Synechococcus sp. PCC 7335: one gene and its partner. The main gene of each other region encodes a partner of the protein of the gene in region 2 in a complex. Links are inferred from orthologs where the notes say so. Each region holds a gene or a part of one and is shown on either strand. Other genes may lie near its edges. The genes, in order: ndhC and S7335_RS05615.

Region 1 (12,722 bases), 1.2 Mb from region 2 along the record:
AGCAAGCTTTTCTTGTTCTAACCGAATACTCTAATAAGCATCTTGCAGCTCGTAGAAATCAGGGGAGATATAGTCCTTCCGTAGTGGCCAACCTTCCCAGTCTTCTGGCATCAATAGACGTTTTAGATTCGGATGCCCTTCATAGATGATGCCAAACAGGTCATAGCATTCGCGCTCTTGCCAGTCAGCTGACTTCCAGATCCAGTATACAGATGGAATTCGGGGATCTTCTCTGGGCAGGAAGCACTTAATTCGTACCTCAGCTGGCGCATCCGCATCGTCACTTAGCTTTGTTAGATCATAGACGCTGACTAGGTCTTGCCCTGGACCAGAATCGTATGCACATTGACAGCGCAGATAGTTGAAGCCATAGGCATAGAGCGCAGTCGCAAAGGGTAGCAGAAACTGAGGATCAACCTTAAGAACTTCTATCCCTGCATGATCGCGCTCCATCACCTCATGACCAAAGCCTTGCTCACTCAGCCAGGTAGAGACCTCCCCGGCCTCGACAATAGCAGACTCTTCTGACTCTGTAGCCGCATCTTTCTTCTCTGTATCAGCCATCTACCTCACGCCTTTTCCTGCTTAACGTTTGCACCTTCTAATTCGGCTGCCGATTTCTCAACGGGCATTCCCATCGCTTCCATCAGCTCTTTCGGCGGCGTATCCCGCTTACTAGAAGCCAGATATTCCCCGGTCAAAATAGGTGCAACTACCTTCATTTCGTGAGAGCGAGTATAGAAACGATGTGTCTCTTGGAACTCTGCGCGCTCCTGCATAGACTCGTTCGCGATCTTCTTACGCAGCTTGATTACCGCATCAAAGATTGCCTCTGGTCTAGGCGGACAGCCAGGAATATACACATCAACTGGGATGATCTTGTCTACGCCGCGCAAAGCAGTTGGAGAATCAGCGCTGAACATACCGCCAGTAATCGTACAGGCGCCCATTGCCATCACATAAGCAGGCTTGGGCATCTGTTCGTATAGCCGGACGAGAGCGGGTGCCATCTTCATCGTTACTGTACCTGCCACGATGATCAAATCGGCCTGACGGGGACTAGCCCGAGGGGCTAGACCAAAGCGGTCAAAATCAAACCTGGAGCCCAACAGCGCCGCAAATTCAATGAAACAACAGGCCGTGCCGTACAGCAAGGGAAACAAGCTCGAAAGCCTAGTCCAGTTATAGAGGTCATCGACTGTTGTCAAAATGACGTTCTCGGATAGATCCTGCGTGACACCTGTTTTGGCAGCAGGATTCATAATCCGCTCGCCTGGATCTACCAAGGGATTTTGCATATCTGATCTCATACCTTTTCCTATGACCACTCCAAAGCTCCTTTACGCCATGCGTAGACCAACCCAACCACCAGAATGGCGATAAAGATGAGCGCTTCTACAAACGCTAAAAGTCCTAACGTGTGAAATGCAACCGCCCAGGGATACAAAAAGACCGTCTCTACATCGAAGATCACAAAGACCAATGCAAACATGTAGTAGCGAATGTTGAACTGAATCCATGCGCCACCGATAGGCTCACAGCCTGACTCGTAGGTCGTCCGGCTCGCAGGACCAGCACTTGCCGGGCGCAATAGCTTGGAAGCGCCTAAAGCGACTACTGGTACGAGAGAGCTGATAATTAGAAAGCCTAGAAAGTACTCGTATCCACTTAAAACAAACACAGCGTGCGCCTTGAACCGTTGACAAATATCTTTTTCATTGTAGCGGCCTAAGTCTACCGCAGTGGCTTACTTTGCTACTGTTATCAAAAAATCTGCGCCAAAACAGGATTGACAGAAATCTATGTACATAACGTAGTTACTAAGCGATCACATCAGCGATCGCAACGCTAGTAACACCTGGTGGCCTGCAAAAAAGAGCTCGTTTGCCTCACATCGCCCGCTGAGAGAAAACCACTCTATGCAATAATAGTTTACAAATATTTCATATTTTTTCAGTTCGCTACACCGGGCAAGTGTTTTAATCCCATGACTACTGAGCCGACCGCTAATCCTGACTCGGAATCATCTCCAGTCGAGGAAATAATTCCGTTGGTAAAGCCCGAAGGATCTAAAGAAGAAAAGCCTGAAGGGTCCGAAGAAGGGCCTCCTACTCCTGAGGAGATGGATCGATTTGAGTGTCGCTCTTGTGGCTATACCTACGAACCTACTAAAGGCGATAGCCGCAGCGACACCCCGCGGGGCGTTCCGTTTAGAGAACTGCCCTTGGACTGGCGCTGCAGCGTTTGTGGCTCTAGTAAATCGCAGTTCAGTAACATCGGTCGGGCAGGTACTGCTTCTGGCTTCAAAGAAAACTTGAGCTATGGATTTGGCGTAAACACGCTGACACCTGGACAGAAAAACGTGCTGATATTTGGCGCTTTGGGATTAGCTGTGCTGTTTTTCTTGAGTCTGTATGGATTGCGATAGCGCTCCAGTTAGCTTGTAGAGCAAGTATCTAGGTTCTGTCAGCTAGTGTTCTGTTGCTTATGATAGATAGCGGCTGACTGAGTTGATTGTGTTGATTGTCCGGTGTCCATATATGTTATGTCCATATATTGAGTGTACGACTATGTTCTTTCGGATTGATTTTTTGCTGGAGTTGTCATGCAAACGGTTTTAATGTCCTTTCTTATAACTGCTTCTACGGCTGTGAAAGGAGCTATAAGAAAAGGGACGATGTTAGCTTTAGTTGCGGTGCTAGCGACTAGCTGTAGCAGTGTATTCCTCTCGGGGACAGAGACTAACCCTTGGGATGTCATTGCGCTGCCAACTGAGGCTTCTATCTCCGATGTTGCTTTTGCGAGTGATGGAGAACACGGTTGGCTCGTCGGTAGTCGCACAACGCTGCTGGAATCAACTGATGCAGGTAAGACCTGGGATACTCGCATCTTGGAGTTAGGCGATCAGAATTACACTTTTACTTCGATTGACTTTGAAGGTGATGAGGGTTGGCTAGTTGGTCAGCCTAGCATCATGCTGCACACTACCGATGGCGGCACGTCATGGTCTAATATTCCTCTCGATCCTAAGTTGCCAGGTCAGCCTCTATTAGTGACTGCAACGGGTGAGAATTCGGCTGAGCTAGCGACTGATATTGGTGCTATCTACGTGACTGAAGATGGCGGCCAGCAGTGGAAGGGTTTGGTTCAGTCTGCGGTAGGCGTGGTTAGAAATATGACTAGAAACTCGGACGGTCGCTATGTGGCGGTCTCGTCTAGAGGTAATTTCTACTCAACCTGGCTACCTGGGCAGGAAGCTTGGCAGCCGCATAACCGAGAGAACTCAAAACGACTGCAGAATATGGGCTTCACAAAAGACGGCTTGTTGTGGCTGATCGCCAGAGGTGGGCAGATTCAGTTTGGGACTGAGCAGGTCGAGTATGAGGACTGGAGCGATCCAATCAACCCTGAGTTCGCTTCTAGCTGGGGGCTGTTGGATATTGCCTATCGCACGCCCGAAGAGCTTTGGGTAACCGGGGGTAGTGGCAATTTGCTAGTCAGCACAGACGGAGGGGAGACTTGGGCCAAGGATAAGGCGGTTGAGAATGTCCCGACGAACTTTTATCGAGCTAAGTTCCTAGGTCCTGACCGTGGTTATATTTTGGGCCAGCGAGGCTATTTGCTGCGCTATGTCGGAGATGATCTCCCAGCTTGAGCGAGGCACTGGCGCTGCGATTTTCAACCTTCAGTTGAGAATTTCAGCTATATGTAGCATCAGCAAAAATGGAGAAGTGATGGAGAAAGGAGATTCTTGAATATTTTTCCATCACTTGCTTGTGAGTATGGCTGAGAGTTACGTATGATAACTATACATACCGCACATTTTTCGAAAAGATTTAGTTAGGAGATCTAAAAGATATGGCTGGCGTTACCGGCGAAAGACCTTTTGGTGACATAGTCACTAGTGTCCGCTACTGGATTATTCATAGCATCACTATTCCAGCTCTGTTCATTGCTGGTTGGTTGTTTGTTTCGACTGGGCTTGCTTACGACGCATTTGGCACCCCTCGTCCTAATGAATACTATCCAAGCAATCAGATGGAGCTACCGATCGTGGACGATCGCTACAACCCTGATCGCACATTGAAATACCAAGACTAGTTCGCTGCATTGAATTCCTGATCAAGACGATTTCCCCCGGAGACTTTCCATGACAAGTGGCAACCCTAACGAACCCATTTCCTATCCGATTTTTACCGTGCGCTGGCTGTCTGTACATGCTTTAGCTGTGCCTTCAGTATTCTTCCTAGGCGCGATCGCAGCCATGCAGTTCATTCAACGCTAGCCCTAAAGGAGATACATTCCCATGGCAGATAGACCCACTAACCCAAATAAGCAGCCCGTAGAGCTAAACCGAACGTCCTTATACTTAGGTTTGCTCGTTGTCTTTGTAACCGGATTGCTGTTTTCTAGCTACTTCTTTAACTAGGTTTGAGCTAAGTTCAAAAACTAGGTATTTGGTAAACAAGCTACCTAGAGACGTTTTCTTTTGTTGTGAGTAGGATTAGGTTCCATGTTTCAAAACGGTAAGATTCCTCTTTGGATCGTCGCGACTGTCGCTGGCATTGGTGTTCTCGGTGTCGTTGGCATCTTCTTCTACGGTTCCTACGTAGGTACTGGCTCTGCTGTCTAACTATGACATTTGAGTGGCTTCAAAAAAGGCCATCCGATTAGATTAATCGGATGGCCTTTTTAATAGTCTGACTCTTAGCTGTTTTGTAAGTAGCTACATAGCGAGGCTATGCGAGATGTAGGTCTTGCATTCGCACTGAACTACTTTATGAACTACACGACATCTGTTTGGCTATCTTCGGACACCTGACCCCAAGGTGCAGACTCACCACCAGTTGTCGCCTGACCCCGTTCGATGTATAGAAAGAGGGCAGCCATCGCGATCGCAGGGAATACCAAACCAACAGTAGGCACTAAAATAGTGGGCAGAAAAGAAGCCGACATGTTCACTGATCCTCGTTTTGAAACTAACTGAACATCATTACCTTACTCTGAATCTGGAGCGCAATCATCTTTCCTTAGTTGAAGTTAAAGTTTTATTGCTGATGCCCTATACCGACACTTCTGGCAAGTAATCCTTTTGGCACATCCATGTGGCCCCTACAGCTATGTGGCCTCTACTAATAATGGCTAAACCAACAAGCTAAATAGGATCCTGAAGCTGGATAGATCCTGGTCAACAAGCGATGAGTGATAGGAAGTCGATAATATAATCAATCGAGCTTGATACTGATACATCTTCTGAAAGATAGATCCAATGTCTCTCCTACGAGAGGCAGGATCAGCTTATACCCTAGGTTACAGTGGGGTCACAAGGGGGGATCAACTGCTAAATCCCTTTACAATTACTCACTGGAGATTTTTATTATGGGCATTCTTGCTTGGGTTATTTTAGGGTTATTGGCTGGTGCGATCGCTCGCGCTATTTACCCTGGCCATCAGGGTTTGGGTATTCTTGGAACTATGGTTTTAGGTATCATCGGTGCGGTTGTTGGTGGTTTTATTGCTAACGCTGTAGTTGGCGTCGGAGCAGGCTTATCTATCCCTGGCGTCATTGTCGCCGTGCTGGGTGCTATCCTTACTTTGTTCATCTACTACGCGGTTACAAAGCGTACTGCATGATCATTAATAACATCAACAGATGTCGTGCATAATCGCTAAGCATCGGTGATGAATTGAAGCTGTGAGCCAAGCGTTCTCGTTTCTTTTCTATACCAAACACACTTGAACTAAATACGCTTGAGAGAGGGTCAATCGGACGGATGTCTGGTTGGCCTTTTCGGCTTTAGAATACTGTGGTGACTTTTATCCCAATAGCTTGCTCTCGCTAATGAAAGAAACTCAGTCCATCGCCCGTTCCGATGAAGATTCGCAGCATTGGGTAGAAAAACTTCAGAATTATCCTGCTCTTAAAGAACAGGTTGTCGACTTTGTTTTTGATGCGGAAGATGAGATAGCCGTTTCACTAGAAAAATTTTCAGCAAAACAGCTCTCCCGCTGGGCATCACCGAAGCTGGTGGGCCTTGACCGGGCAGAGCTAGCCACAGACATGTTTATCACCGAGGGGCAGATAAGAGGTCAGCCCGTTATTCAGCAGTTTCTAGCCACTGATTCGGTGCTGGCAAGCGAGGTTCAAGCCTGGCTAAGTCAGTGGACAGATAGCTTTACCGGACTCTTTGAAGTAACTGGTGTGGACTCGGCAGACGAAGAAGTCGGCGGAATCGGCGATCGCTACCAACTGATGAACTGGCTGACGGAGAAAAGCTATAGCGTCTACCCAAACACTCTGCAGTCTACTGACATGCTAAAGCGCCTCAAGATAGGTGAAATTGTGCTAGCTAGATTGGTGCCGCTGACCGCTGACGAATGGACATTCGCAGGATCAATCACACTGCTAGGAAAGCTGGGCAAGCCTAAGCTAGCAGTAGCGATTGGCAACTTCAAAAAATGGTTTCCAGAACAGCTCTATGGCGATGCCCCTGAACTCAAAGAGGCTGCGTGGGACTCGGTAAAGCAGCAGTACGAGGATTTCATCGATATTTTCGGACCGACGCCTGTGACACTGCCAGGTAAGGAACTGAATGAAAAGCTGCAGACTTATCAGCAGGAATCTGCAGAAAAGCAGCTAGCGAGCGCTGGTATAGATAGTGATAAATCCTTCTTAGAGATGGCGAAAGCACAAAATCTGTCAGACGCAGAAATCGACGAAGCGCTGGCGGCGGTAGGTGATGACAACAAGGCAGCAAAGGCGATATTGACGAGTAAGCAATCACTCAAAATGGTGATGCCAAAAGTAGAGCTGCCTGACAATTTACGCAAGGCTCAGTCGGTGACGGTATTTTCTCATCCCCGCTGGGGGCAGTCGTTTTTACCGGACTATCATAGGCTGGAGACTCTAGCGAATATAGCCAAGAGTGATCGCACTGAAGAGAACACAGCAGAGTTGCGATCGCTCGTGCTGAAATACCTAGAAGGCGAGCAGGCCAATGCCCACGTTTGGCAGCACATTCAAGCGAACTTTGGTGAGACCGTCGAGCCCCTAGTCCAAGAGCTGATGGCATCGCCCAAACTCAATATTCAAACAGACTTTGAGAAGATGCTGGCGTCCTACGATAAGCTGCTAACACCCACGCTGCCCGAAAGCGCCAACGTCCCGATCCACCTGCACAATCTCTTTCAAGATGCCTTGAAAAAGGTCGGGAAAAGCGCAGGCCAGGAAAAGTCTGCGAAAAAGAAGTCCGCGAAAAAAACAAGACAGAAGAAAGGAGGGTTCGGCTAACCCTATCAGCTGGCTTTCTGGGCTTTGTACCTTTCTTTAAAGATAGCTTGCTGCTCTTTGTGATCAACAACTTTGCAAGGATAGCCAGTCCCTTCTAAATCATTTGAATCGATCTTGCCGCTAACAAGCGCTCCCGTATCGAGATGACGAATTTCAGGTAGCCACTCACGGATATACTCAGCTTCTGGGTCGTATTTTTTGGCTTGGCTAGCTGGGTTGAAAATTCTTAACGGTTTAGGATCCATGCCGCTAGAGGCGCTCCACTGCCAACCGCCGTTGTTAGCAGATAGATCGCCATCGAACAAATGCTGCATGAAGTACTTCTCGCCCCAGCGCCAATCGATAATCAGATCTTTGGTCAAGAAACTAGCAACTATCATCCGACAGCGGTTGTGCATCCAGCCAGTTTGGTTAAGCTGGCGCATAGCAGCGTCCACAATTGGGTAGCCAGTTTTGCCCTCACACCAGGCTTGAAAAAGATCTTCGTCATTGTCCCAAGGAAAATCTTTGAGCGGTTCACGATAGGGGCCTTCAGCTAAGTTTGGAAAGGTGTACATGACGCTTTGATAAAACTCTCTCCAAGCTAGTTCCTGCTGCCAGGTGCGAATATTACGATGAGTTTCTTCGCTGCGAGCCCGGCTGTAGGCATCGCTAGCGGCTTCCCAAACAGTGCGGATGCCTAGAGTGCCAAACTTGAGCGCAGCGCTGAGGGTAGAAGTACCCGCAATAGACGGATAGTCACGCTGCTGATCGTACTCTGCGATCACCCGTCTGTCGTCGCAAAACTTTTCCAACTGTGCCAGCGCAGCAGCTTCTCCAGGCTGCAATAGAAGCTCGTTTTCCCACTCGTATCCCAGCGCCTTAGCTGTGGGCAAGTCAATATTTCCAGCTTTATTCGCCAAGGACTTTTCGTGCGGGCTAAGGCCAGTCGCTGCGGCAAACGTCGAAGCAGGCGGCTGCTTCTCTTGTCTAATCCATTTACGCCAGAAGGGTGTATAAACCTTATACGGCTCACCAGCTCCGGTTTTTAGTGCGTCAGGCGGAAGAAGAAGCTGGTCCCAGTATTGAGTAGAGCTTTCAATATCTCTGTCTTTCAAGGCGCTAGCGACGTTCGGATCGCGTTCTCTAGCATAGGGTTCCACATCACGGTTCCAGTAGACAGCCGCAGCACCCAAGGCGCTTGCGAGGTTGGGTATTGCTTCTTCGGGTTTGCCCTTGAGGATAAGCAGTTCACTACCCGCCGACTGATAGTTTTCTTGAAGCTCAGCCAGCGAGCCGATCATGTAGCTCACCCGAGCTGGTGCAATGTCGTCCCCATTCAAGATTCCAGGGTCTAGGCAGAAGACCCCAACGACCTTTGGTGTGCGCTTTCGTGCGGCGGCTAGTCCTAAATTGTCTCGAATTCGCAAATCCCGTCGATGCCAAAACAGCACCAAATCGTCTGCCATAACCTGCATTTAATGAAAAAGTATCGGGACTTAGTATAGCGAGATTAAGCTTTGACTCTGTTCGGCCTGTGGGCTGGAATGAAGGAACTAGACAGCAGCTAGATTCTTAGGATCGCTCTAGCCATATAGAATGCGGCAATAGACTTAGCATCTATGGGCGTGCCAGCTAGAATCTCTTTTTCTAAAGCCTCTGCGTCCATCAGCAAGACTTCAAGATCTTCGTCTTCTTCTAGCTGAGGACCATCAGGCAGCTTTTCTAGATCGGTGGCCAGGTATGCATGAATGATTTCGTCAGAATAACCGGGTGCGTTTGGAAACTTACCAAGATGTTTCCAGGTAGCGGCTTTATAGCCAGTTTCTTCCTGGATCTCTCTTTGGATTGTGACTAGTGGTTTTTCGTCAATTTCGACTGTACCTGCTGGAAACTCTAGCAAACGCGTTTGCAAGGCAAAGCGATACTGACGGACTAAGACAAATTGATTACTGCTGGTTACTGGGACAGCCATCGAGCCGCCTGGATGCCTGATACACTCCCAATCACCGACTGACTGATTCGGTAGTCGAAACCTTGCAACCTCAAAGTTGAACTTTTTGCCTTCATAGAACAGGCGATGCTTCAATAGCTGAGGGGGTTCTTGTCCAAAGGTCATAGCAATCAGGGTATGCAGGGCTAGATTGATTGCTAGTTTAGTGTCTTTCGGAACGCTTCTCTGTCGTGTTTGCGACCATGTTTGCGACGCTCACCTTGCTCACCCTGCAAGTTGCTCGAAACTAACCTGGTCTATGACCTGACCTATTGGTTGCTGTAAAAGCTTGGCTAAGCACGCTTCTACGGTGATTTGAACAATGGGGTGTTGCCACTTTGGGGCAACGTCTGTAAGGGGCACTAAAACAAAAAGCCTTTCATGTAGGCGAGGATGAGGAATCGTAAGCCCCGGTCTATTGATGATATGGCTGCCGTAACTGCCGTATAAGAGTAAGTCAAGATCTAATGACCTAGGTCCCCATCTTTCTCTACGTACTCTGCCAAACTGCTGCTCTACGGCTAGCAAATAGCTAAGGAGTTGTTGCGCCGATAGCTCTGTCTCGATAGTGATACAGGCATTGATGTAGTCAGGCTGCGGCGGGCCGATGGCGGCAGTTTTGTAGAAGTGCGATCGCCCTACCACAGTGGTATGCACAGCGCTATCAATGACCTCAATTGCCGCCAACAGAATCTTCTGCGACTCACCAAGGTTACTTCCTAAGCCAATAGCTGCTGGTAGCCAGGAAGTGCGATCACTATCGGTTTTAGATGGATGATTCATTGAAGCGAGAAAGATTGAAAGCGCTAGGGAAAGACTACTCTCCCTAGCTTCACAAGGCTAAATCAAGCTAAGCATCTCCGCTTAAAGCACCTCTGACTCTGCTAATTAGCTGATCTGCAGTTAAGACTCCCTCTATACGATCTAAAGGTTGACCTCCTTTAAACAAGACCAACGTCGGCAGGGCGTGAATGTTGTGCTCAGAGGCAATTTGAGGATATTTCTCAGTATCAATCTTGGCAATCTTGACCTCGCCCTTCATCTGGGCGCCGACATCGACCAAGATCTTCGCCATCATTTGGCAAGGACCACACCAGTCAGCATAGAAATCAACCAAGACTGGCTGCTCAGCGCTACCCACCAAATCCTCAAAGCTCTTGAATTCTTGTTTGACTGCCATAGACTTTAATAAAACCTAGAAAAAGAACCCTTCTATGCTAGACGCCTACCTCAGCGACAAGGTCTTTGTAACGTAATGTTTTAAGACTGTTCAATCAATTGATAAGCGTAATAGTTGACCTAACTCCAATAGAGCAGCACGACTAGAGCAGCACAACCGCAGGGCAATTGCTTCGCTCCCCCCTGGCGGCTTACAGTGATTGGGCTGACACGTATTTTAAGGAAGTAACATTACTATGACTGGAGCGCTAGATGGGAAGGTCGCCATCGTTACAGGTTCATCTAGAGGAATTGGCAAGGCGGCGGTTTTGGCTTTAGCTCAGCAAGGAGCCAAAGTCGTAGTGAACTATGCTCGATTTAGTAATGCGGCAGATGAGGTAGTCGCTCAAGTTGAGGGGATGGGAGGAGAGGCGATCGCCCTCCAAGCCGACGTATCCAAAGTGGACGAAGTCGATGCCTTGATCAAAGCCACTATAGACAAATTCGGTCAGATTGATGTGCTCGTCAACAATGCCGGTATCACCCGCGATACCTTGCTTCTACGAATGAAGCCCGAAGACTGGCAGGCCGTTATCGATCTCAACCTTACAGGCGTTTTTCTCTGCACCCGCGCAGTCAGCAAAATCATGTTGAAGCAGCGTTCAGGCCGGATCATCAACATTTCCTCTGTGGCTGGGCTGATGGGTAATCCTGGTCAGGCGAACTACAGCGCTGCGAAAGCGGGCGTTATTGGCTTTACCAAAACCATTGCCAAAGAGCTTGCCCCACGAGGTGTCACTGCCAACGTGGTCGCACCTGGCTTCATTGCGACGGATATGACAGGCGATCTAAAAAATACAGAGGAAATTCTCAAATACATCCCGCTGGGCCGCTACGGGCAGCCGGAAGAAGTGGCGGGTCTAATTCGATTCCTAGCTGCTGATCCGGCAGCGGCTTACATTACCGGCCAAGTGATGAACGTAGATGGCGGTATGGTGATGCATTAGTACGGTCCTACAGTGTGGCCTACAGTGTGGGCCTACAATACGGTTCTACACTCTGGCGATAGTGACTACTTCGGGCTGATCTTGGTACTTTCCTCGTCTTGTGTCATAGCTGACCTGACAAGGCTCCCCCTCTAAGAACAAGAGTTGGACAACGCCTTCGTTTGCATAGATACGACAGTCGGCGCTAGAGGAATTAGAAAATTCTAAGGTTAGATAGCCGCGCCAGCCGGCTTCAGCAGGTGTGAGATTGGCGATAATACCGCAGCGGGCGTAGGTGCTCTTACCAATGCAGATGGTGGTGATGTTGTCAGGTATCTGTAGCCTCTCTAAAGCAACCCCTAACCCATAGGAATGGGCTGGCAAAATGAAATAGCTGCCGTTTTTGTCTGTTCTGAGCTGTGTAGGCTCTAAATTCTCGGGGTTGAAGTTCTTAGGATCGATAACGGTACCAGGAACATGGCGGAAGATTCGAAATTCGTTAGGTGAAAGGCGAATGTCATAGCCGTAAGAAGAAAGCCCGTAGCTGATGACGGGTGTTTCACGGCCTTGAGTAGACAGCTCTACGCGACGAATGAGCGAAGCTTCAAAGGGAGAGATCATGCCTTCACGAGCAGCATGCTTGATCCATGTATCGTTTTTAATCATTGATTTACACCAAGTAGTTACGGCGGAACTGGGTGACTTGATCGGCCACATCCAACAGGGATTCTGGCATTTGTGCGCCAGTGAAGATGACTTCTACATGAGAGGGCCGATCTTTTATGAGCGTTAGCACCTCGTTTTCTAAGACCAGACCAAAATCAATCGCTAGACTGAGCTCATCAAGCACGATTAGTCCGTATACACCTCCTCGTACGGCAAGCTGGGCATGTGCCCACAGTGCTTGCACCGCCGCTCTTGTCTGATCATCTACCTCTGGATCTTTTATACAAGTTGGGCTCCCACAACGAACCCAGTCTAGGTTTTGACCCATACTCATAGGATTCTCAGGACCCTGGTCAATACCCCCTTTTAAGAACTGCATAATTAGGACGGGTATCCCTTGCTCAGCTACTCGCATCGCCTGCACCATTACGTTGGTAAAGAAGGTTCGGTGTTGTGAGGTAAACACCTGCACGGTTCCTTCGATAGCGCTAAGTAGTGGATGGCGTAGCGGACGGCCCTGGGCCGGAATGGGCACTGGAGGATTATCGAGCGGGTTAGGAAGTACTCTAAGCGGGGAAACCATGAAGCGATGGCAGCGAAATAACAGGCGGCGAAGTAAAAAGCAGTCGCACGACAGCATAGCTTCGAC
Region 2 (16,667 bases):
TCACGCTATCTGAAACGCCAGAGCAAGCCCAGTCTATGGCGAAGGCACTCCGTCAATCCGTTAGCGACTCAGATCTTATGGTCTATACCGCTCCATTTACCGCCCATGGCATTGAGACCCTCTCTTAGCAGTGAGACTTTGTTTTAATAGCCTGATGACGATCGATCTATAGCTTTCGCCACTTAGCTCTACACATTTTCTAGGACTGAAACCCTTGATGTATGAAGAGCTAAGTGGTCAGCAATGACCGTAGGCTTTGCCTTCTCGCAGAGTCTGCATCCAGCCATTGCCCCCTAATTGCGCTTAGTCCAAGTACCACACACTTAGAGCCTAATTGAGGGTTCTGTTCATCTATGCCTGTAATCTAGGTCTGTAATCTGGCGCTGTTTGCTACACTAAACGCTGTTACCTAAAGAAATATTCTATGAAGCGACTTCCCTTTGACAGCCAACAAGTCATGCGCCGCACTGAAGATCTGATCAGCGCCGCCTCAAATCGCTATCGCATCACTGTACAAGTTGCTAACCGGGCGCAGCGTCGTCGTTTTGAAGAGTTCGATAGCTTAGATGAGTCCAAAATGAAGCCTGTCCTACGTGCGATTGTCGAGATGTCGGACGAGCTAACGCAACCAGAGATCATCGGTGAATAGGCATTCAGCATTCAGCTAGCATTCAATTGGCGTTCCCATCTAGTTAACACAACCAAATTTCAAGTCAAACTTTAAGAAAACAAGCGTGGCTATGTATAAACACCTAAAGCGATATCGTTTATTAGGCGTCTTAGTGGCTACGTTTGTTGCGTTTAACGGAATCGCACTTGAACCCGGGCAAGCTCAGTCTCCATCTCGCGCTGTTAACCCTGCGGCCATATCGATACAGGTATATACCCAGATACCAGAACTACCTTTAGAAAATCAGTATGTCAGCAGTGAAACCGGAGAGGTCGCTGCGGAAAATACACTGGTTTCTAGAATTATTCGCTATCACCTATACATCAAGGACCGTCCTACTACTTTGCGACTTGATTGGAAGCTGACGATGGCTGATTTTCTCGGTGTATTTGAGCGGATATCTGCCGATGACTATCCTGACTACGGTTTGCGAGAAAATCCGATGGCTGGTGATATCTTGGCAGTTGAGAATCTAAGCTGGGAGGTACGCGATCTCCTTACCAATCTTCTTTATGAAGCATTTGTCTCGCCGACCATAGCGTCTAATAGTGACCGCAGGTGAAGCAAAAAGTCCTAGAAGGAAATGGTTGGCGACTGGGCTGGAACCCTGAGGCTGATAACTTTCGTGGTTTGATAGCTGGACCAGACTGGGCCCTAGAGTTGACCGCTGCAGAACTCAAAGATTTTTGTAGGCTCGCTCGGCAGTTAGATAGCACGATGAACGCGATGACAGTGCAACTAGTCGACGAAGAGCGTTTGAGCTGTGAGCAGGAAACTCAGATAGTTTGGTTAGAAGCTGAAGGCTTTCCGACCTGCTATGGTCTGCGCTTCATACTATTGACAGGCAGAAAGTGCGAAGGAGAATGGCCGCCTGATGTAGTTCCACAGTTGATTAGCGCTCTAGATCAATTACCTTTTCGTGACCTATAGCGCTAGACACTTCGGCCGTAGGCACTGCTCTGTAGGTACTTCTCTGTATACCTTGCGCTGTGCACTACGGGGCACGAGTTCGAAGGTCAATTCCGCATAAGTAATCAAGCTTAACTAGGTTAATCTTGATCACTAGCTTTATCAATCACTAGCTTTATTACTTTATCTACAGCGTCATCGAGTCTATAGCGTCATTGACTGCCCAATAGCGTTTCAATTTTCACGCGTATCCAAGTCGGAGCAGGCTACGCTCGCTAGTCTTACGGGCTATGAAGACGACTACAAGGCAAAAACTATAGGACTGTCCTCAGGAATTAATATATGGTATATATGAACTATATTCCTGTATACTATCCTATGGACGAAACTGGAATGGGTAGCGTACTAGAGAGCTACAGACCACCCATCTGTCTGCTCGTCGCTAGATAGAAAAAAGCATCCCTTCTACTGCCAGCTTAGGACTCCAAATGCCCTAAACCTACCCTAGGCCTACAAGAGCCTAACGGTCTCTGTATTACCTCAAAGGGCCGCAGATTACATTTTTAGGTGCTCTTCGTTCGGATGTTAGAAACAATGAAGCAACTGCTGAGGTTCTCTTTTCCCATGTCATAGAATCTGGACTTTGAGTTGGAACCCATGGCTGCTAAGCGATGAATATGGATAACTGTCCTCTACTTATCTTTAGAGCTGTCTAGTGACCGGACCTAGCAGAGAAAAGTATGTATGATAGATTCAATTTAAAGCTCCTGCGGATTGTCCAGAGGATAGGTCATGAGTAGTGGAAATATCGACCGTATCCCGGTCAATCAACTGAGCGATCGCTACCAATTAGCTAGAAGCGCTGTGTACAAGCGCATGTCAGATTTAGGAGTTGAGCGGGAGAAGATCGGTAATCGAGCATACGTCAGTAACGAGCAGGTCAAGCTACTAGACGAGCTGCATAATTTTATCGGTGTGGGCGGCAACGTTGCCGAATTCATAGCCCGTAAAGGACTCAACAAGCCTAGCCCCTCGTCTTCTAACAATTCTTCAGGACAGTCCTCAGGTCGATCCTCAGGACAATCCTCGGATCTAGCCCTCAACCAGTCTGATATGGTGAAGCTGATCAGTGCGATCGCGGCCGAAATGTCCACAAAGCTTCAGCCTGCTTTGTCTGCGCGCGATCCGCTAGCCTACTACGAATCCTTAGAGAAAGCAGCTAAAGGAGGATGGAAGTTGAGGACCTCTGAATTGGCAGAGCTACTAAAACTCGATCCTAAAGAGATTGAGGGCTACGGCCACACCTTCTATGAAGCAGGATTCATCTTTAATCGTGCAGGCTATCGATCGGGGGGTGAAGGTGCTTGGCTAGTCTCGAAGAGATAGAACTAGTCCGTTCTATTCTCAATCTCCCTTTGGTCTTGTTCATTGAATCTACAATGCTATGTACTTAGGACAGTCTGTAGGATAAGTATCAGGAAGATACTCAGGACTATATTGCAGACTGTCCTAAACGTATCTGATAGCTAGTAGCGCACTACTTTGAGGTAGTAGGGGTCGTGGGTTGTGCTATTCTTGATAGGCAAATTAGCAGCTTCGGGGCGTAGCGCAGCTTGGTAGCGCACTACTTTGGGGTAGTAGGGGTCGTGGGTTCAAATCCCGCCGCTCCGATTGTTGGACAGTCTGCATACAGGAGCTTAAAGCGTTGACAATTTGTCAGCGCTTCTCTTGTATCAAAGGTGTATTAAAGGGTCGCTAGGAGGTAAGGCGATAGCTGAAGCTAGATTGGACGATCAGCATCTGCTAGCCATACGGTTTTCTAGCCATCGTGCTCTTCCTCCTTGCTGATGGGTTTATTTTTGGCATAAGCACTAGGCACAACCTCCTATGGCACAATGGAATAAGCCCAATGTATAAATGATTGCCACCTGTGAGTATCGTAAAGTCGCCAGCCCGCCGAGCCGTTTTTCCCTTCACTGCGGTTATTGGCCAAGAAGACATGAAGTTAGCGCTGATCTTGAATGTGATCGATCCTAAGATCGGTGGCGTGATGATCATGGGCGATCGCGGGACAGGTAAATCTACCACAATCCGGGCTCTAGCCGATCTGCTACCAGATATTGAAGTGGTCGCCAACGACCCTTTCAACCGTGCGCCTGATAACCCTGACGTTCTAGCTGAATATGAAGGTCAAGACATCACAACGGCTAGTAAAAAGGTGCCTATGGTTGATTTGCCTTTGGGTGCAACCGAAGATCGCGTTTGCGGCACGATTGATATTGAAAAAGCACTTGCTGAAGGCAAGAAAGATTTTGAACCTGGTCTACTCGCTAAAGCAAACCGCGGTCTGCTCTATGTAGACGAAGTAAACTTACTAGACGACCATCTAGTCGATGTTTTGCTAGATTCTGCCGCCTCTGGTTGGAACACCGTAGAACGTGAAGGTATCTCCATTCGTCACCCAGCGCAGTTTGTTCTGATTGGTTCTGGAAACCCGGAGGAAGGTGAACTACGACCTCAGCTATTGGATCGCTTTGGTATGCACGCTGAGATTCGCACCGTTCGTGAACCGACGCTGCGCGTTCGGATCGTAGAGCAGCGGACTGAATTTGACCAAGACCCAGAGGGGTTTGCCGCCCAGTGTCAGGCTGAACAAGCAGCGCTGCAAGAGAAGATTGTGGCTGCCCAGAATCGACTAAAGGACGTCACGCTTGATCACGAGTATCAGCTCAAAATATCTCAAGTCTGCTCAGAGCTGAATGTAGATGGACTAAGAGGCGATATTGTAAGTACTCGAGCAGCCAAGGCGCTAGCCGCCTACGAAGGCAGAACTGAGGTCGCTTTGGAGGACATCCAACGAGTGATTGCGCTATGTTTACGTCACCGTCTGCGCAAAGATCCTTTGGAATCAATTGATTCTGGTTTCAAGGTAGAAAAGACTTTTAGCGCTACTTTCGGTGTTGCCGCGCCAGAGATGAATGGCCGTAAGCCTATGGCTACTCGATAATTTAGTACCTGCATGACTAAGCGCATTCTTGGTTTGGACCCGGGTTTGGCAATTTTAGGGTTTGGCGTGCTCGAGTATGACCCAGCCAAGATGCGAGACTTGATGCCAGATATTCGAGTCATAGACTATGGCATTGTGCAGACGCCTGCTCGTACGGATACCGGCCAGCGCCTTTGTACTATATATAACGACTTGCACAGCGTCATCGACGAGTACAAGCCAGATTTGGTTTCAATTGAGAAGCTTTTTTTTTATCGGATGGGTAATACCATTTTGGTTGCCCAGGCTAGAGGCGTTGTGATGTTGGTGCTAGCTCAGTGCAATTTGCCTTTTGTAGAGTTTACGCCTGCTCAAATTAAGCAGTCGATCACTGGCCACGGCAATGCGGATAAAGTAGAAGTGCAGGACGCTGTAGCTAGAGAGCTGAACCTAGAGGCAATTCCTAAGCCGGACGACGCGGCGGATGGTTTGGCTGTTGCTTTGACAGCTTGGTTTCGTATGGAATAGCGCAGACGAACCTGATCCTAGTAATTTGATGCCAGTAATCTGATGCTAGTAATCCAATGCGAATGAAGTGATGCCTAGGGAGGACGAGGTCGTGCCTAAGTTTGCAAGCGCTGTAGACAGAGTAAAGGTAGAGCAGCTGATGCAGCCTGCCTTGATTCGAGTCATTGATAATATTCGAAAGCAGTTGGATAGCACAGCCTGGGAAGGCCAATATGACGAGAAGCTAGTATGGCCAGAAGGAACGACGGTAGAACAGCAGGAAGAATACGCCAGGTTGCAAAAAGGACTGCATGGTGTGCCACCCGAAGAACACGATCGAGTGGCTGCGCTGATGGCCGTGTTGCCCCAACCGTCACCTATTTACACGCTCAGACTCACGCATGTTGGACAGGCAGATCGAACGATAGATATCTGGAGTTTGTGCTATCAGGTGTGTGCGTTGGCGCAGCCTCTAGACCAGAGAAGTGCCGCTCAGGAGGGTGCTCAATCAGTGATCGCAGCAGACAATAGCTTATTTGATGACGCGGGCGAAATCGACTGGCGAGCGCTTGATGATAAGACACTAAATCTTGTCAGCAGTCACTTTGCGGCTTTGCCAGCTTAACTGCTCAGTTGACCACTCGCTTTGCGGTTTAATTTGCCACTGGCTAATCTGCTATTGGCAAAATAGACTTACCCAATTCAAAGAATAGATAGGATGAGCTTTGGATGTGTGCTTATCTTTATCTAACAAGGAACAATTGCCGAAAGATTACGTACTCAACCTTAAGGAAGCGCTATGCAATTGGTTGGAATGCTGGATTCTCCCTATGTCAGACGGGTAGCGATCGCCCTTCATAGTCTCCATATCCCATTCGATCATTTGCCGCTGTCGGTCTTTCGCAATATGCCAGAGTTTAGTCAGATTAATCCATTAATCAAAGCGCCTACGCTGGTGTGTGACGATGGTGAAGTGCTGATGGACTCTAGTTTAATTCTGGACTATATCGAACGGCTCGCTGGCCCAGACAATACGCTCATGCCTGTGAGTATCAAGCCCTATCAAAGGACCATTCGCTTAATCGGACTAGGTATTAATGCCTGCGATAAGACGGTACAGGTCGAGTATGAGCGTAAAAGACCTGAGGAAAAACAATATCAGCCTTGGCGCGATCGCATCCAGACGCAGCTGATTGTCGCCTATGATCAAATCGAGACTTACGCCACCAAGGCTCCAGGCTGGTTAGTCACAGAGAAAATGACTCAAGCCGATATTACCGTCTGTGTCGCTTGGCAGTTTACCCGCTTCATTGCCGACGATGTAATCGACTCTAGCCGCTATCCAGGCTTGGCCTCACTCTCAAAACGCGCCGAAGCTAGCGCTGCTTTTAAAGCTGTGCCCATAGACACTAGCTGGGAGCCCAAGTTTTAGCTTGCTCCTGATGTCTCTGTATATTGCCTAATATTGCCTGAGCCGCTAGTATCCTTAGATTCAAGATGACTCGAAGTCTTATGAAGATAGATCTCTGTGCTGTACCGATTGAGACAGGTACGAACTATCCTGCCCCTTTTCGATTGGCTGTAGAGGGGCGATCGCGTCAAAGGGTCGGCAATGCCGCTGGCCTGACAAATTTTGGTGTCAACATCACAACACTTACACCCGGCAGTCAGTCAGCACTAAGACATTGGCATTCGGCTCAAGATGAATTTGTCTATGTGACGCATGGTGAGCTAGTGCTAGTGACAGATGCTGGTGAGCAAGTAATCAAAGCCGGAGAGATGGCAGGGTTCGCCGCAGGTGTTGCCAACGGACATCATTTGATTAATCGCTCTAGCTATCTGGCTACTTATCTAGAAATTGGCGATCGCACTACACCCGATCAAGTTGATTATCCAGATCAAGACTTGCAGTGTGTTCCTGTAGATGAAGGCGATAGAGTCTTTCTGCATAAAGACGGTCGAGCTTACTAGTGGCAAAAAGCTCGTGCCGAAGAGTCAGATATTAAGGCAGGTTGTTTTTTTCTGTCTACTTTTGTCTCTGGCGGTGATTATTGAAGTAATTGACTCGCGCCCCTGCCCACTGCAGCTTGTTTCGTAGCGTCCGGTAATAAGAATGATCCTTGCCTAGCAAGATAAACTTTGCCAAATGACTGGCCATACGTATATCGACCCTTTGTCCGGGCCAGATCGTAGTGGCTAATACGCCATCAGCCCACAGCTTAGTATTTCCTTCAGGGTCAACAAGTGGCCAGACGCTGACAGTGCTACCGGGTGGCAGCACGATCGGGCGGCTAGATAAGCTCATCGGACAGATTGGAGTCACAATCAATGCGTGCATACCTGGATGCACGATCGGGCCGTTAGCCGAAACCGTATAGCCTGTCGAACCGGTCGGTGTGCCAATAAGTAGACCATCTCCTTGATATTGATCGACCACCTCTCCATCTATCTCTACTTCTAGCGTAGAGGTAATCATGCGATTCGGAGAGGCCGGTTTCACACACATTTCATTAAGCGCAAAGTAGCGATCGCTCACCGGCTCAATGTTGTGGGATTCACCTTTGTGCGTTCTTGCTTGCAACATCATCCGTCGCTGCACCGCAAATTGATCGCCTAGCAAGCGCTCCCATACCCGCTCAAAGTCGCCAATAACCTCCGACGAGTCTGCCAAAAAGCCAAGATGGCCCCCGATATTCACAGCCAAGATAGGAATATCATCCATTGCCAAGTGACGGGCAGCGGCTAGTGCGGTACCGTCTCCTCCTAACGCAACGGCAAGATCGATCGGCTGAGGCGTAGATTCTAGAAAAACAGGATAGGGGTTGTCTTGAGCACCACTCGGACCCATCATCACATTGGCGCCATGAGCTTCCAACTGCCGAGCACACTTATCGGCGCAGCTCTTACTACGCTGGTTGCCAGCCTTGTATACAATAATGACTTGCTTGAGCTGCACAGCGCTCCCTAGTTTCTACCAGCCGAATGACAACTACCACTTAAGTAGATTGAACTGCTCCATATCAACGGTGTCACGATTGCGATAGATAGATAGCACGATAGCTAGACCCACAGCAGCTTCAGCAGCAGCGATCGTAATTACAAAAACTGCGAACACCTGCCCTTTAATCCCATCTGGATCAAGATAGTTCGAGAAGGCCATTAGATTGATATTGACCGCATTCAGCATCAGCTCAATAGACATTAATACTCGAATGACGTTGCGGCTGATGACCAGACCATAGACACCAATACAAAATAAGGCCGCTGCCAATATTAGAAAATACTCAAGTTGCATAGGAAGAGATATATTTGGGAAATTGTCTAAATCCGTCAGCTACCGTACTAAAGCACTGACAAAAGGCCACCACCAAGAAGCGACTAACAAAAAGGCTATTCGTTCGGCCGGCCCGCAGCAACCAGCTCGCGAGGTTTTTCAGGAAGCGTAAGCGCTTCTGTAGGTGCAATTAGCTCATCTGGAATGTACTCGCGTCGCGCCAAGATAATCGCTCCAACTAGCGCAATCAACAGCAATACAGATGCCAGCTCAAAAGGCAACAAGTAATCACTAAAGAAGTGCTGACCGATCACCTCAATTGCCTTATCCCCAGCGGCAGGTGCACTAGAAATAGCCCATGGATGAGAAAGCACCATCGTACTTAGCAATCCAAATAACCCTGCACAAACTGCGCCGGTTGCAGCTTTTCCAATCCAGGCATTCTTGACTTCAATAAAATCTTCTTGCTTATTGACCAGCATGATTCCAAACAAAATCAGCACATTGACTGCACCTACATAAATCAGTACCTGTGCTGCTGCTACAAACCCAGCATTGAGCAAGATATAAAAGCCAGCAATGCTAATAAATACTAGGCCCAATAGAAAAGCTGAGTACACAATACTAGAGAGCAGCACAACGCCTAGCGCCCCAACTACCATAATTAGACCTAGCAGTCCAAAAGAGACAACCTGTACTCCTTCTGCCAAGCTAAACGGCGCAGAATCTAAAGCCAATATCAAAATGATGTTCTCCTCTCAATACACATATCGAATACAGACGTTGACCAAACACTACTAAACTGAACCACAAGTGAGCCGCAAACGTATTCAGCTAGTTCTCTGTGGCGCTCTTTGCAGGGTCTTTTGCAGAGTCCTCTTTGGCCTGCTGCGCTTCCATTTCTGCCAAAATATCTTTGGGCAACCTGCCTGCTCTTTGACTGCCTACTGGCAGATCATGGGGGTCCATCACACCCTTGGGCAAGTAGGCAAACTCACGCATCGGCGTCACCATTGGATCGTTAGTGACTTTGTAGGGCAGACGGCCTAAAGCGACGTTGTCATAATTCAGATCATGTCGATCGTAGGCTGAGAGCTCGTATTCTTCTGTCATCGACAGGCAGTTAGTTGGACAATACTCGACACAGTTACCGCAAAAGATGCACACCCCAAAGTCGATACTGTAGTGGTTAAGCACCTTCTTCTTCGCTGCTTTATTAAATTCCCAATCGACTACCGGTAAGTTAATGGGGCAAACCCGCACACAGACTTCGCAAGCAATACACTTGTCGAATTCGAAGTGAATACGGCCTCGATAGCGCTCAGACGGAATCACCTTCTCGTATGGGTACTGAACCGTTACCGGGCGACGCTTCATGTGATCAAAAGTTACAGAGAGCCCTTGCCCGATAAACTTTGCTGCCTGGGCCGTTTCTTTAGCGTAGTCACCAACTTGTTTTAAGAAGTTCAACATGGCACGAAGTCTAGATAGGTAAGCAGTAGAAAAAAGAAGGCGATAAGCAGTCGAGTGAAAGCACTAATGCTAGTCGACATTAGCGAGCGTCAACACTAGGTTTAGCCGCCGAACGCGCCTGGAAACGTCAGCTTAAGTCCAGCGGTTGCTAGTAAGTTTACTAAAGCAATTGGGAGTAGAAACTTCCAGCCCAGATCAAGCAGCTGGTCAATCCTAACGCGAGGCACCGTCCATCTAAGCAAGATAGTCAGAAATACCAGCAAATATGCCTTGATCATTGTCATCACGATCCCTAAGGCTGCCGTCAGAATCTGTACCCAGGCCACGTTGGCATCAATTCCTAGCAGTGCCGTGATGCTCTCAACTGGTACAGGAAAGCTCCAACCGCCTAGATATAGCACTGATACAATCAGCGCAGATAGCATCAGGTTGACGTAAGAGCCTACATAGAACAGACCAAACTTCATCCCGGTGTATTCAGTTTGGTAGCCTGCTACTAGCTCTTCCTCTGCTTCAGGTAGATCAAAGGGGAGACGTTCGCACTCTGCTAAGGCAGAGATCCAAAAGATGACGAATCCTACCGGCTGCCGCCAGATATTCCAACTCAAGATGCCATAGCCAGATTGCTGATTGACAATGTCAATTGTGCTTAGTCCATTGGACATCATTACAACTGCTAGAACAGCGAGTGCAAGTGGAATCTCGTAACTAATTGACTGAGCTGCGGCGCGTAAGCCGCCCAGTAAAGAGTACTTATTGTTCGAAGAATAGCCGGCCATCAATAGCCCAATGGGCGTGATGCTCGAAAGAGAGATCCATAGAAAGATGCCAATACCCAAGTCGGTGATAACCAGATTTTGACCAAATGGAACGATTAGAAAAGACAGAAAGACGGGAATGACTACGACCGCAGGACCGATTATAAAGAGCCAAGGGTCTGCTTTGGCAGGCGTAATATCAGCTTTAAAGATAAGCTTGACTCCGTCTGCTACAGCCTGCAGCGCACCTAATGGGCCAATATACTCAGGACCAACCCGCTGCTGTGCGGCTGCGGAAATTTTTCGCTCTAGCCAAACGCAAATAAAAATGCTGACTGTTGCCACAATCAGCATAAGTAACATCGGCAGTGGAATCCAAACTGTTTTGGCTGCGCCTGTCGGCAGACCCAAATCTATCAGTGCTTGAACGAAGGTCCCTTGAAGGTCAATCCCTGGAGTCATGCTAATAAAAGACGTTTTGCGGTGTCTAGATACATTGCTTTAACAGATTCTAACGCTTAATCAACTTCTATACGCTCTATCTATATTGCAAACACGACCTAGAGCGATAGATAAAGCCTATGACCCTAATAAAAGTAGTCGACAATAAAACCCCTTCGGCAAATGCCGAAGGGGCTGGAGTTCCTGAAAATCGTCACTGGATACATAGTCTATGTAGTCTTGGAAATTGTAAAGGGGGGTGATGCCCATCACCGGGTGATTATGCTAGAAGACTAGGGCTTTACACCGTTGAACTTTGGACTTGAGAACTCTGTACTCGAACTGTACTCGCACTGTCGCTAAGGAGCCGCGTTCAACGGTGGAGTCGTCGCGATATAAAGGACTGAGCGATATAGGGACTATTTGTCCCAAATATCGGGTCTTTTATCGATAGGGAGGTAGGGCTGCGCATGTAAGCCTTCGTATATCTGGGTGGGGCGAAAGATTCTGTTTGTACTGATTTGTTCTTTCCAGTGAGCTAGCCAGCCAGCCACACGTGCGATCGCAAAGATTGGCGTAAATAGATCGGACGGAATTCCTAGCTTGCGATACACCAGTCCAGAATAGAAGTCCACATTAGGATAGACTCCCTTGTGGCCCAGTTTTTCTTCCACCACCAGCTCCAGCTCTAGCGCAATATCGTAATAGGCATCACGGCCAACTTTCTCAAATAGCTGTTCGACCAGTCCCTGTAGAATGACTGCCCTGGGGTCTTTTACCTTATACACCCGGTGACCAAAGCCCATAATCTTCTCACGGTTGGCAATTCGCGCGTCGATATAGGGCCGCACGTTATCGACAGAGCCAATTTCCTCTAGCATAGCGATCACCTCTTCGTTAGCCCCGCCGTGCAGCGGCCCTGCTAATGTGCCGACCGCAGAGGCTACCACCGCATAGGGATCGGTTAGGGTAGAAGCTGTCACCATCGCAGAGAAGGTAGAGGCATTGATAGTATGCTCAGCGTGCAAGATTAAGCACACATCAAAAATCCTCGCGGATAGGGCATCTGGCACCCTTTCATTGAGCATATATAGAAAATTGGAGGCATAGTCGAGATCGTCTCTGGGCTGAACGGGATCATTCCCTTTACGCATCAGTTCAAAAGCAGCCACCATTGTCGGAATCTTCGCCAGCAGTCGGACAACTGCATTTTGTACATAGGCAGGATCATTCAGCTCTCGCTTAGAGTGGAATAGACCCAATGCGGCGGCGCATGCCTGTAATGCATCCATCGGATGACCGCTTTCTGGAAAGCATTTCATCATGTCTCGAATGCGATACTTCAGCCGACGGTGATATTGAACTTCGTGTTTAAAAACGTCTAGTTCGGCCTGAGTTGGTAATCCGCCCCAAATCAATAGGTAAGAGCTTTCTAAAAAAGTGCTACTGCGAGCAAGGTCCTCTATTTTGATGCCGCGATACTCTAGTATTCCACTCTTACCGTCTACATGGCTAATACTCGACTGCGTAGCTGGAACCCCTTCTAAGCCTGGTCGGTATTGGTGTAGCATCGTTGTCATAGTGAGGGTCCTGATCGGGTCAGTCAAAGTCAATGCTTTTTTAGTATCTCACTACTCGGATTCCTAATCGGTATTTAGTACACCGTTTTCAGGATTGACCAACCGCTGCAGCTTTTGCTTGATTTGCTTGTCGAACACTTCCCATTTCTGGCGGTTGTAGTCGCTATTTTCATAGTAGCCAGACAGAAAGCCAATCGGAATCTCAAAGCCGCCTGCCATAGAACGTCCGCCTCCAAAAAACCGTCCGTGATTGTCTTGGCCTAAAGCTTCTTTGATAAATTCATCTGGATCAAGCGTAATCTTGTTCGTTCTTAAAGAGCCTACGACCAGCTCTTTTTCCTCGTCCTCGTCATGAACGATGCCGTAGACAACCGCTGTGTGAACATTCTCCTCGGTCACTAAAAAATCTGCGGCTTGAGGGATGGCATCTCTATCTTCATAGCGAAGGTAGCCTACCCCGGCAATGGAGACACTGTTTTGTATTTGACGGTTGCGCAGCGATCGCTCGATCACATCCATTACCCGACGCGATCGTGAAGCTTGCAGCACTGCGCTCAATAGCTGCGCGTCGTAGTATTTACTTAAGAAAGCTGCCGCTAAAAAATCAGGCTCCGATGCTTGCAGGAGGTGACTTGTATCAGAACGTAGTCCATGCATCAGCGCCGTCGCACACTTCACATGGTTATCATTACTGCGATCTAGCTGAACAATTCCAGAGCGCAAGTACTCAGTCATGATCGTCGCTGTTGCATGGATATCTGGTCGGATATCAATGAGTTCACCCAAAAGCTTCCCCTGCGGGGCGTGATGATCGACAACAAGCAACAGCGGGAGTTCGGCGTCTTGAACTTTTTTGGTCAGGTGACTAGTTGTGCCCTGCGTATCCACTAAAACGTAGCCCTGATATTCAGACAGATCAGGCGTGTCTTTCGCACCCACTGGCCACCGTTTTGCTGGCAGATTGGTCAGCTTGACTAGAGCGATGTTTTCTTGATGGCTAAGGGTCCCTGAGTAGTAGATATCGCATTGGATGTTGTAGGCATTTGCCATCAAACGGTAAGCCCAAGCCGAAGATAGCGCATCAGGATCAGGAAAGTCTTGCAAGAGAACGATCTGATGGGTACCGCTATGCTTTTTTAGTAGCTTTTCGAGTGCTTCTGTAGGGTTACTTTCAAATCCAGCCGCACGACGCAATTTGTCTGTCTGGCCAGCTGTCACTGAGTCCGTTGCTTTTGAAGCAAGCGTACCTGTCACTGATGATTCATCGGTGCTAAGAGGTTGCCTATCTTTTGATAAAGTGCCTTCGTCTAACAAAGTGCTTCTAGGGGAGTGACGTTTACAGTAATCTAATAGTCTTTTATTCTGACGGATATGAGCGCAGATAGATAGTGGGGTTTATGGCCTGTTTTGTTTATGGCTATCAGTCCTTGCGTTCGTAGTACTTTTAGGTTCTTCTCTACAGGTGCAAGTACCTAGGTTAAGTAATTTCTGTTCAGGTCACTTACTGTTTAAGTCACTTAGAGCCAAGCTGCTGAGGAGATACCTCAAATAAAAGAGCAAGAGATCTAAACAAGCAAGAGATCTAAACAAAAGAGCGGCAGCTCTAAGGATGGTAGTTGTTGATAGCGCGGTTGTATATAAGTGTGACTATGCTCATTTTAACCAACGCTACTAATTGATGCTGTTGAGTTTTAAGGCTGTTTAGTTTAATCCAATCACATATCTACGCCATTCTTGATGGACACCACCACGTACGTGCCTAGATATTTCAAAATACAGGCTACTGTGTGGTTTTCGCGGTTGGTTCGCTAAGGGCATTTCGGCTTCTCTGGGAGTGCGGCTACCTTTTTTGACGTTGCAGCGTACGCAGGCACTAACAATATTTTCCCATGAATCGCCACCCCCGCGTGATCTAGGAATGACGTGATCTAATGTTAATGTCTCACCTGTATAGCCGCAGTATTGACAAGAGTGGTTATCACGATGGAGTAGATTGCGGCGGGTTAGGGGAATGTCTTTGTAGGGGATGCGAACGTAGTGGCGTAATCGAATGACGGTAGGCAATGGAAAGTCGGGATAAATCTGTTCCTCTCGCTGCTCAATCTGCTCAGCTTTGCCCTTAATGATGAGCACAACCGCACGTCGCCAACTGGTAATGTTTAGCGGTTCATAGGAGGCATTTAAAACGAGAACCTTACTCATGTACTAGTACGCCAAATCCTGAATAGATAGTAGCATAGCCAAGGAATTCCGAAGGTTTGAGCGCTGCTACACTGGTTTCCTGAAAGAATCCATCCACTTTTTCACGGGTTCTTTTCATTCCTTTCATTCTTTTGAGGTCGCTATGCTGAGCTGGGAGGCAACACCTGCACTATCACCTATGCGCTGTGCCAGGGCTTGGGTCGAAATCAACCTAACGGCGCTAGCCCATAATGTGAAGGTACTCAAAGCAATGTTGCCAAAGGGTACTGATTTGCTCTCTGTGGTTAAGGCTGATGCGTATGGCCACGGGGCGGTGATGGTTGCTGATGTGGCGATCGCGGCTGGTACAACTTGGCTAGGCGTAGCGACGGTGCCGGAGGGAATAGAACTGAGGCAGGCAGGCATCGACGTGCCTATCCTAGTAATGGGCGCGGTGAATGACTCGGCGGAAGTCAGGGCGATCGCGCATTGGAATTTACAGCCAGTTATTGTCAATCCCAAACAAGCCTTGGTCTTTTCTGAGACGCTAAAGGACCAGCGCACGCCCGTTCAAGTTCACATCCAGCTAGATACCGGCATGTCGAGGCTTGGCTTTAGCTGGCAGCGAGCTGTAGAATTCGTCCGCTTTGTTCGTCAGCTACCTTATCTAGAAACGGTTGGTCTTTGCTCTCATTTTGCGACTGCTGATAGCCTCGACCAGACAGTAATGCGATTGCAGCACGACCGATTTAAGCAGGCGATCGCTCGGCTCAAACAAGAAAGCCTTCTTCCCGTTCGGCTCCACATTGCTAACTCTGCTGCTGCCTTAATAGCACCAACGTTTCACTACGATATGGTGCGCATGGGGTTAGCTACCTACGGACTCTATCCTGCACCACACCTAAGGGATAAGCTCAAAGTTGAGCTACAGCCAGTTCTAGAGCTTAAAGCTCGCATCACCCATATTAAGGAGATAGACGCTCACACAGGTGTCAGCTACAGCTATCAGTTCATTGCGCCTAAGTCGATGAAAATCGCAATTGTTGGTATTGGCTATGCGGACGGCGTTCCACGGATTCTCTCCAATAAAATGCAAGTCGTTGTCAACGAACAGCGAGTGAATCAAATTGGTGCAATCACAATGGATCAGCTCATAATTGATGTTTCAGACCTTGAAAGCGTTCAAGAAGGTGACATCGTTACCCTCTTGGGGCGAACTCAATATCACTGCCTACACGCTGACGAGTGGGCCGAACTTGCCGGCACCATTTCTTGGGAAATCCTTTGTGGATTTAAACATCGCTTACCTAGAGTGACGCTATCAAACCAAGCCACCTCTCAAATTACCTCAAAATTTTGCTAGAGCTTTCGCAGAGTTCTTGGTATTATGGTTGCTCACTCTAGGAGAAGTGGCTGAGTGGTTGAAAGCGGCTCCCTGCTAAGGAGTTATGGGGTGTAAACTTCATCGAGGGTTCGAATCCCTCCTTCTCCGTTGTTTTTAGCGTATGCCTACCTAGCTATTATTCGCTGGATATAGGCGCCTTCTTATAGGTTTCTGACCGCCCAGAGCAATCGCTCAGGCGTCGCATTTGTATGTGCAAAAGAAAATAAGTGCTGGAAGCGCAGTCGGCCCTGAGCATCCAAGACAAACTGGGCAGGTAACGGTGCTCCTAGCGCCTGGCCCGTTCCGTACCTACGGAAGACCTTGCAGTCTGAATCGACTAGCAGTGGTAGCTGCAGGGAAAGATCCCGCTGTATTTTTTGACTTTGGAGCGCATCTGTACTTGTCACCATCAACGCAGCTACCCCTAGCCCAACAAACTGGCTGTACGCTTTATTCACCGATAGGATGTGCGGGTAGCAAAAAGGGCAGTACTGCTTTTCAGTG

The links.
Region 1: the proteins of S7335_RS05615 (region 2) and ndhC are in contact, whole or in part, in a cryo-EM structure (PDB 7NYH), measured with the Escherichia coli proteins. The link is inferred for Synechococcus sp. PCC 7335 from one-to-one orthologs.

What each region holds. Positions count from the first base shown.
Region 1 is NZ_DS989904.1:2,486,513-2,499,234, forward strand. The notes cover bases 1-2,808. They hold ndhC (photosynthetic/respiratory NAD(P)H-quinone oxidoreductase subunit C), read right to left. Parts: upstream 1,682-2,808; coding sequence 1,319-1,681; downstream 1-1,318. Other genes in these bases: S7335_RS10735 (NAD(P)H-quinone oxidoreductase subunit J), read right to left, coding at 31-564; nuoB (NADH-quinone oxidoreductase subunit NuoB), read right to left, coding at 570-1,298; S7335_RS10750 (rubredoxin), read left to right, coding at 1,988-2,428; S7335_RS10755 (photosynthesis system II assembly factor Ycf48), read left to right, coding at 2,621-2,808. Outside these bases: more of S7335_RS10755, read left to right, coding at 2,809-3,655; psbE (cytochrome b559 subunit alpha), read left to right, coding at 3,859-4,101; psbF (cytochrome b559 subunit beta), read left to right, coding at 4,151-4,285; S7335_RS26805 (photosystem II reaction center protein L), read left to right, coding at 4,307-4,429; S7335_RS10770 (photosystem II reaction center protein J), read left to right, coding at 4,514-4,633; psaI (photosystem I reaction center subunit VIII), read right to left, coding at 4,786-4,956; S7335_RS10780 (GlsB/YeaQ/YmgE family stress response membrane protein), read left to right, coding at 5,380-5,634; S7335_RS10785 (hypothetical protein), read left to right, coding at 5,783-7,291; S7335_RS10790 (FAD-binding domain-containing protein), read right to left, coding at 7,297-8,739; S7335_RS10795 (NUDIX hydrolase), read right to left, coding at 8,838-9,389; folK (2-amino-4-hydroxy-6-hydroxymethyldihydropteridine diphosphokinase), read right to left, coding at 9,489-10,046; trxA (thioredoxin), read right to left, coding at 10,114-10,443; fabG (3-oxoacyl-[acyl-carrier-protein] reductase), read left to right, coding at 10,679-11,428; dcd (dCTP deaminase), read right to left, coding at 11,474-12,073; S7335_RS10820 (cob(I)yrinic acid a,c-diamide adenosyltransferase), read right to left, coding at 12,078-12,656. UniProt on the Escherichia coli protein: NDH-1 shuttles electrons from NADH, via FMN and iron-sulfur (Fe-S) centers, to quinones in the respiratory chain. The immediate electron acceptor for the enzyme in this species is believed to be ubiquinone.
Region 2 is NZ_DS989904.1:1,239,574-1,256,240, forward strand. The notes cover bases 7,274-10,216. They hold S7335_RS05615 (NADH-quinone oxidoreductase subunit J), read right to left. Parts: upstream 9,084-10,216; coding sequence 8,463-9,083; downstream 7,274-8,462. Other genes in these bases: S7335_RS05605 (NAD(+) kinase), read right to left, coding at 7,274-8,028; nuoK (NADH-quinone oxidoreductase subunit NuoK), read right to left, coding at 8,062-8,367; ndhI (NAD(P)H-quinone oxidoreductase subunit I), read right to left, coding at 9,181-9,819; nuoH (NADH-quinone oxidoreductase subunit NuoH), read right to left, coding at 9,921-10,216. Also shown: ispE (4-(cytidine 5'-diphospho)-2-C-methyl-D-erythritol kinase), read left to right, coding at 1-128; S7335_RS05555 (DNA-directed RNA polymerase subunit omega), read left to right, coding at 425-649; S7335_RS05560 (hypothetical protein), read left to right, coding at 741-1,232; S7335_RS05565 (DUF1818 family protein), read left to right, coding at 1,229-1,600; S7335_RS05570 (hypothetical protein), read left to right, coding at 2,372-2,965; bchI (magnesium chelatase ATPase subunit I), read left to right, coding at 3,510-4,586; crossover junction endodeoxyribonuclease RuvC, read left to right, coding at 4,599-5,093; S7335_RS05590 (hypothetical protein), read left to right, coding at 5,185-5,697; S7335_RS05595 (glutathione S-transferase family protein), read left to right, coding at 5,872-6,504; S7335_RS05600 (cupin domain-containing protein), read left to right, coding at 6,570-7,043; more of S7335_RS05605, read right to left, coding at 7,099-7,273; more of nuoH, read right to left, coding at 10,217-11,039; S7335_RS05630 (citrate synthase), read right to left, coding at 11,438-12,598; S7335_RS05635 (bifunctional oligoribonuclease/PAP phosphatase NrnA), read right to left, coding at 12,662-13,912; S7335_RS05640 (HNH endonuclease), read right to left, coding at 14,300-14,800; alr (alanine racemase), read left to right, coding at 14,943-16,142; S7335_RS05655 (peroxiredoxin family protein), read right to left, coding at 16,325-16,667. UniProt on the Escherichia coli protein: NDH-1 shuttles electrons from NADH, via FMN and iron-sulfur (Fe-S) centers, to quinones in the respiratory chain. The immediate electron acceptor for the enzyme in this species is believed to be ubiquinone.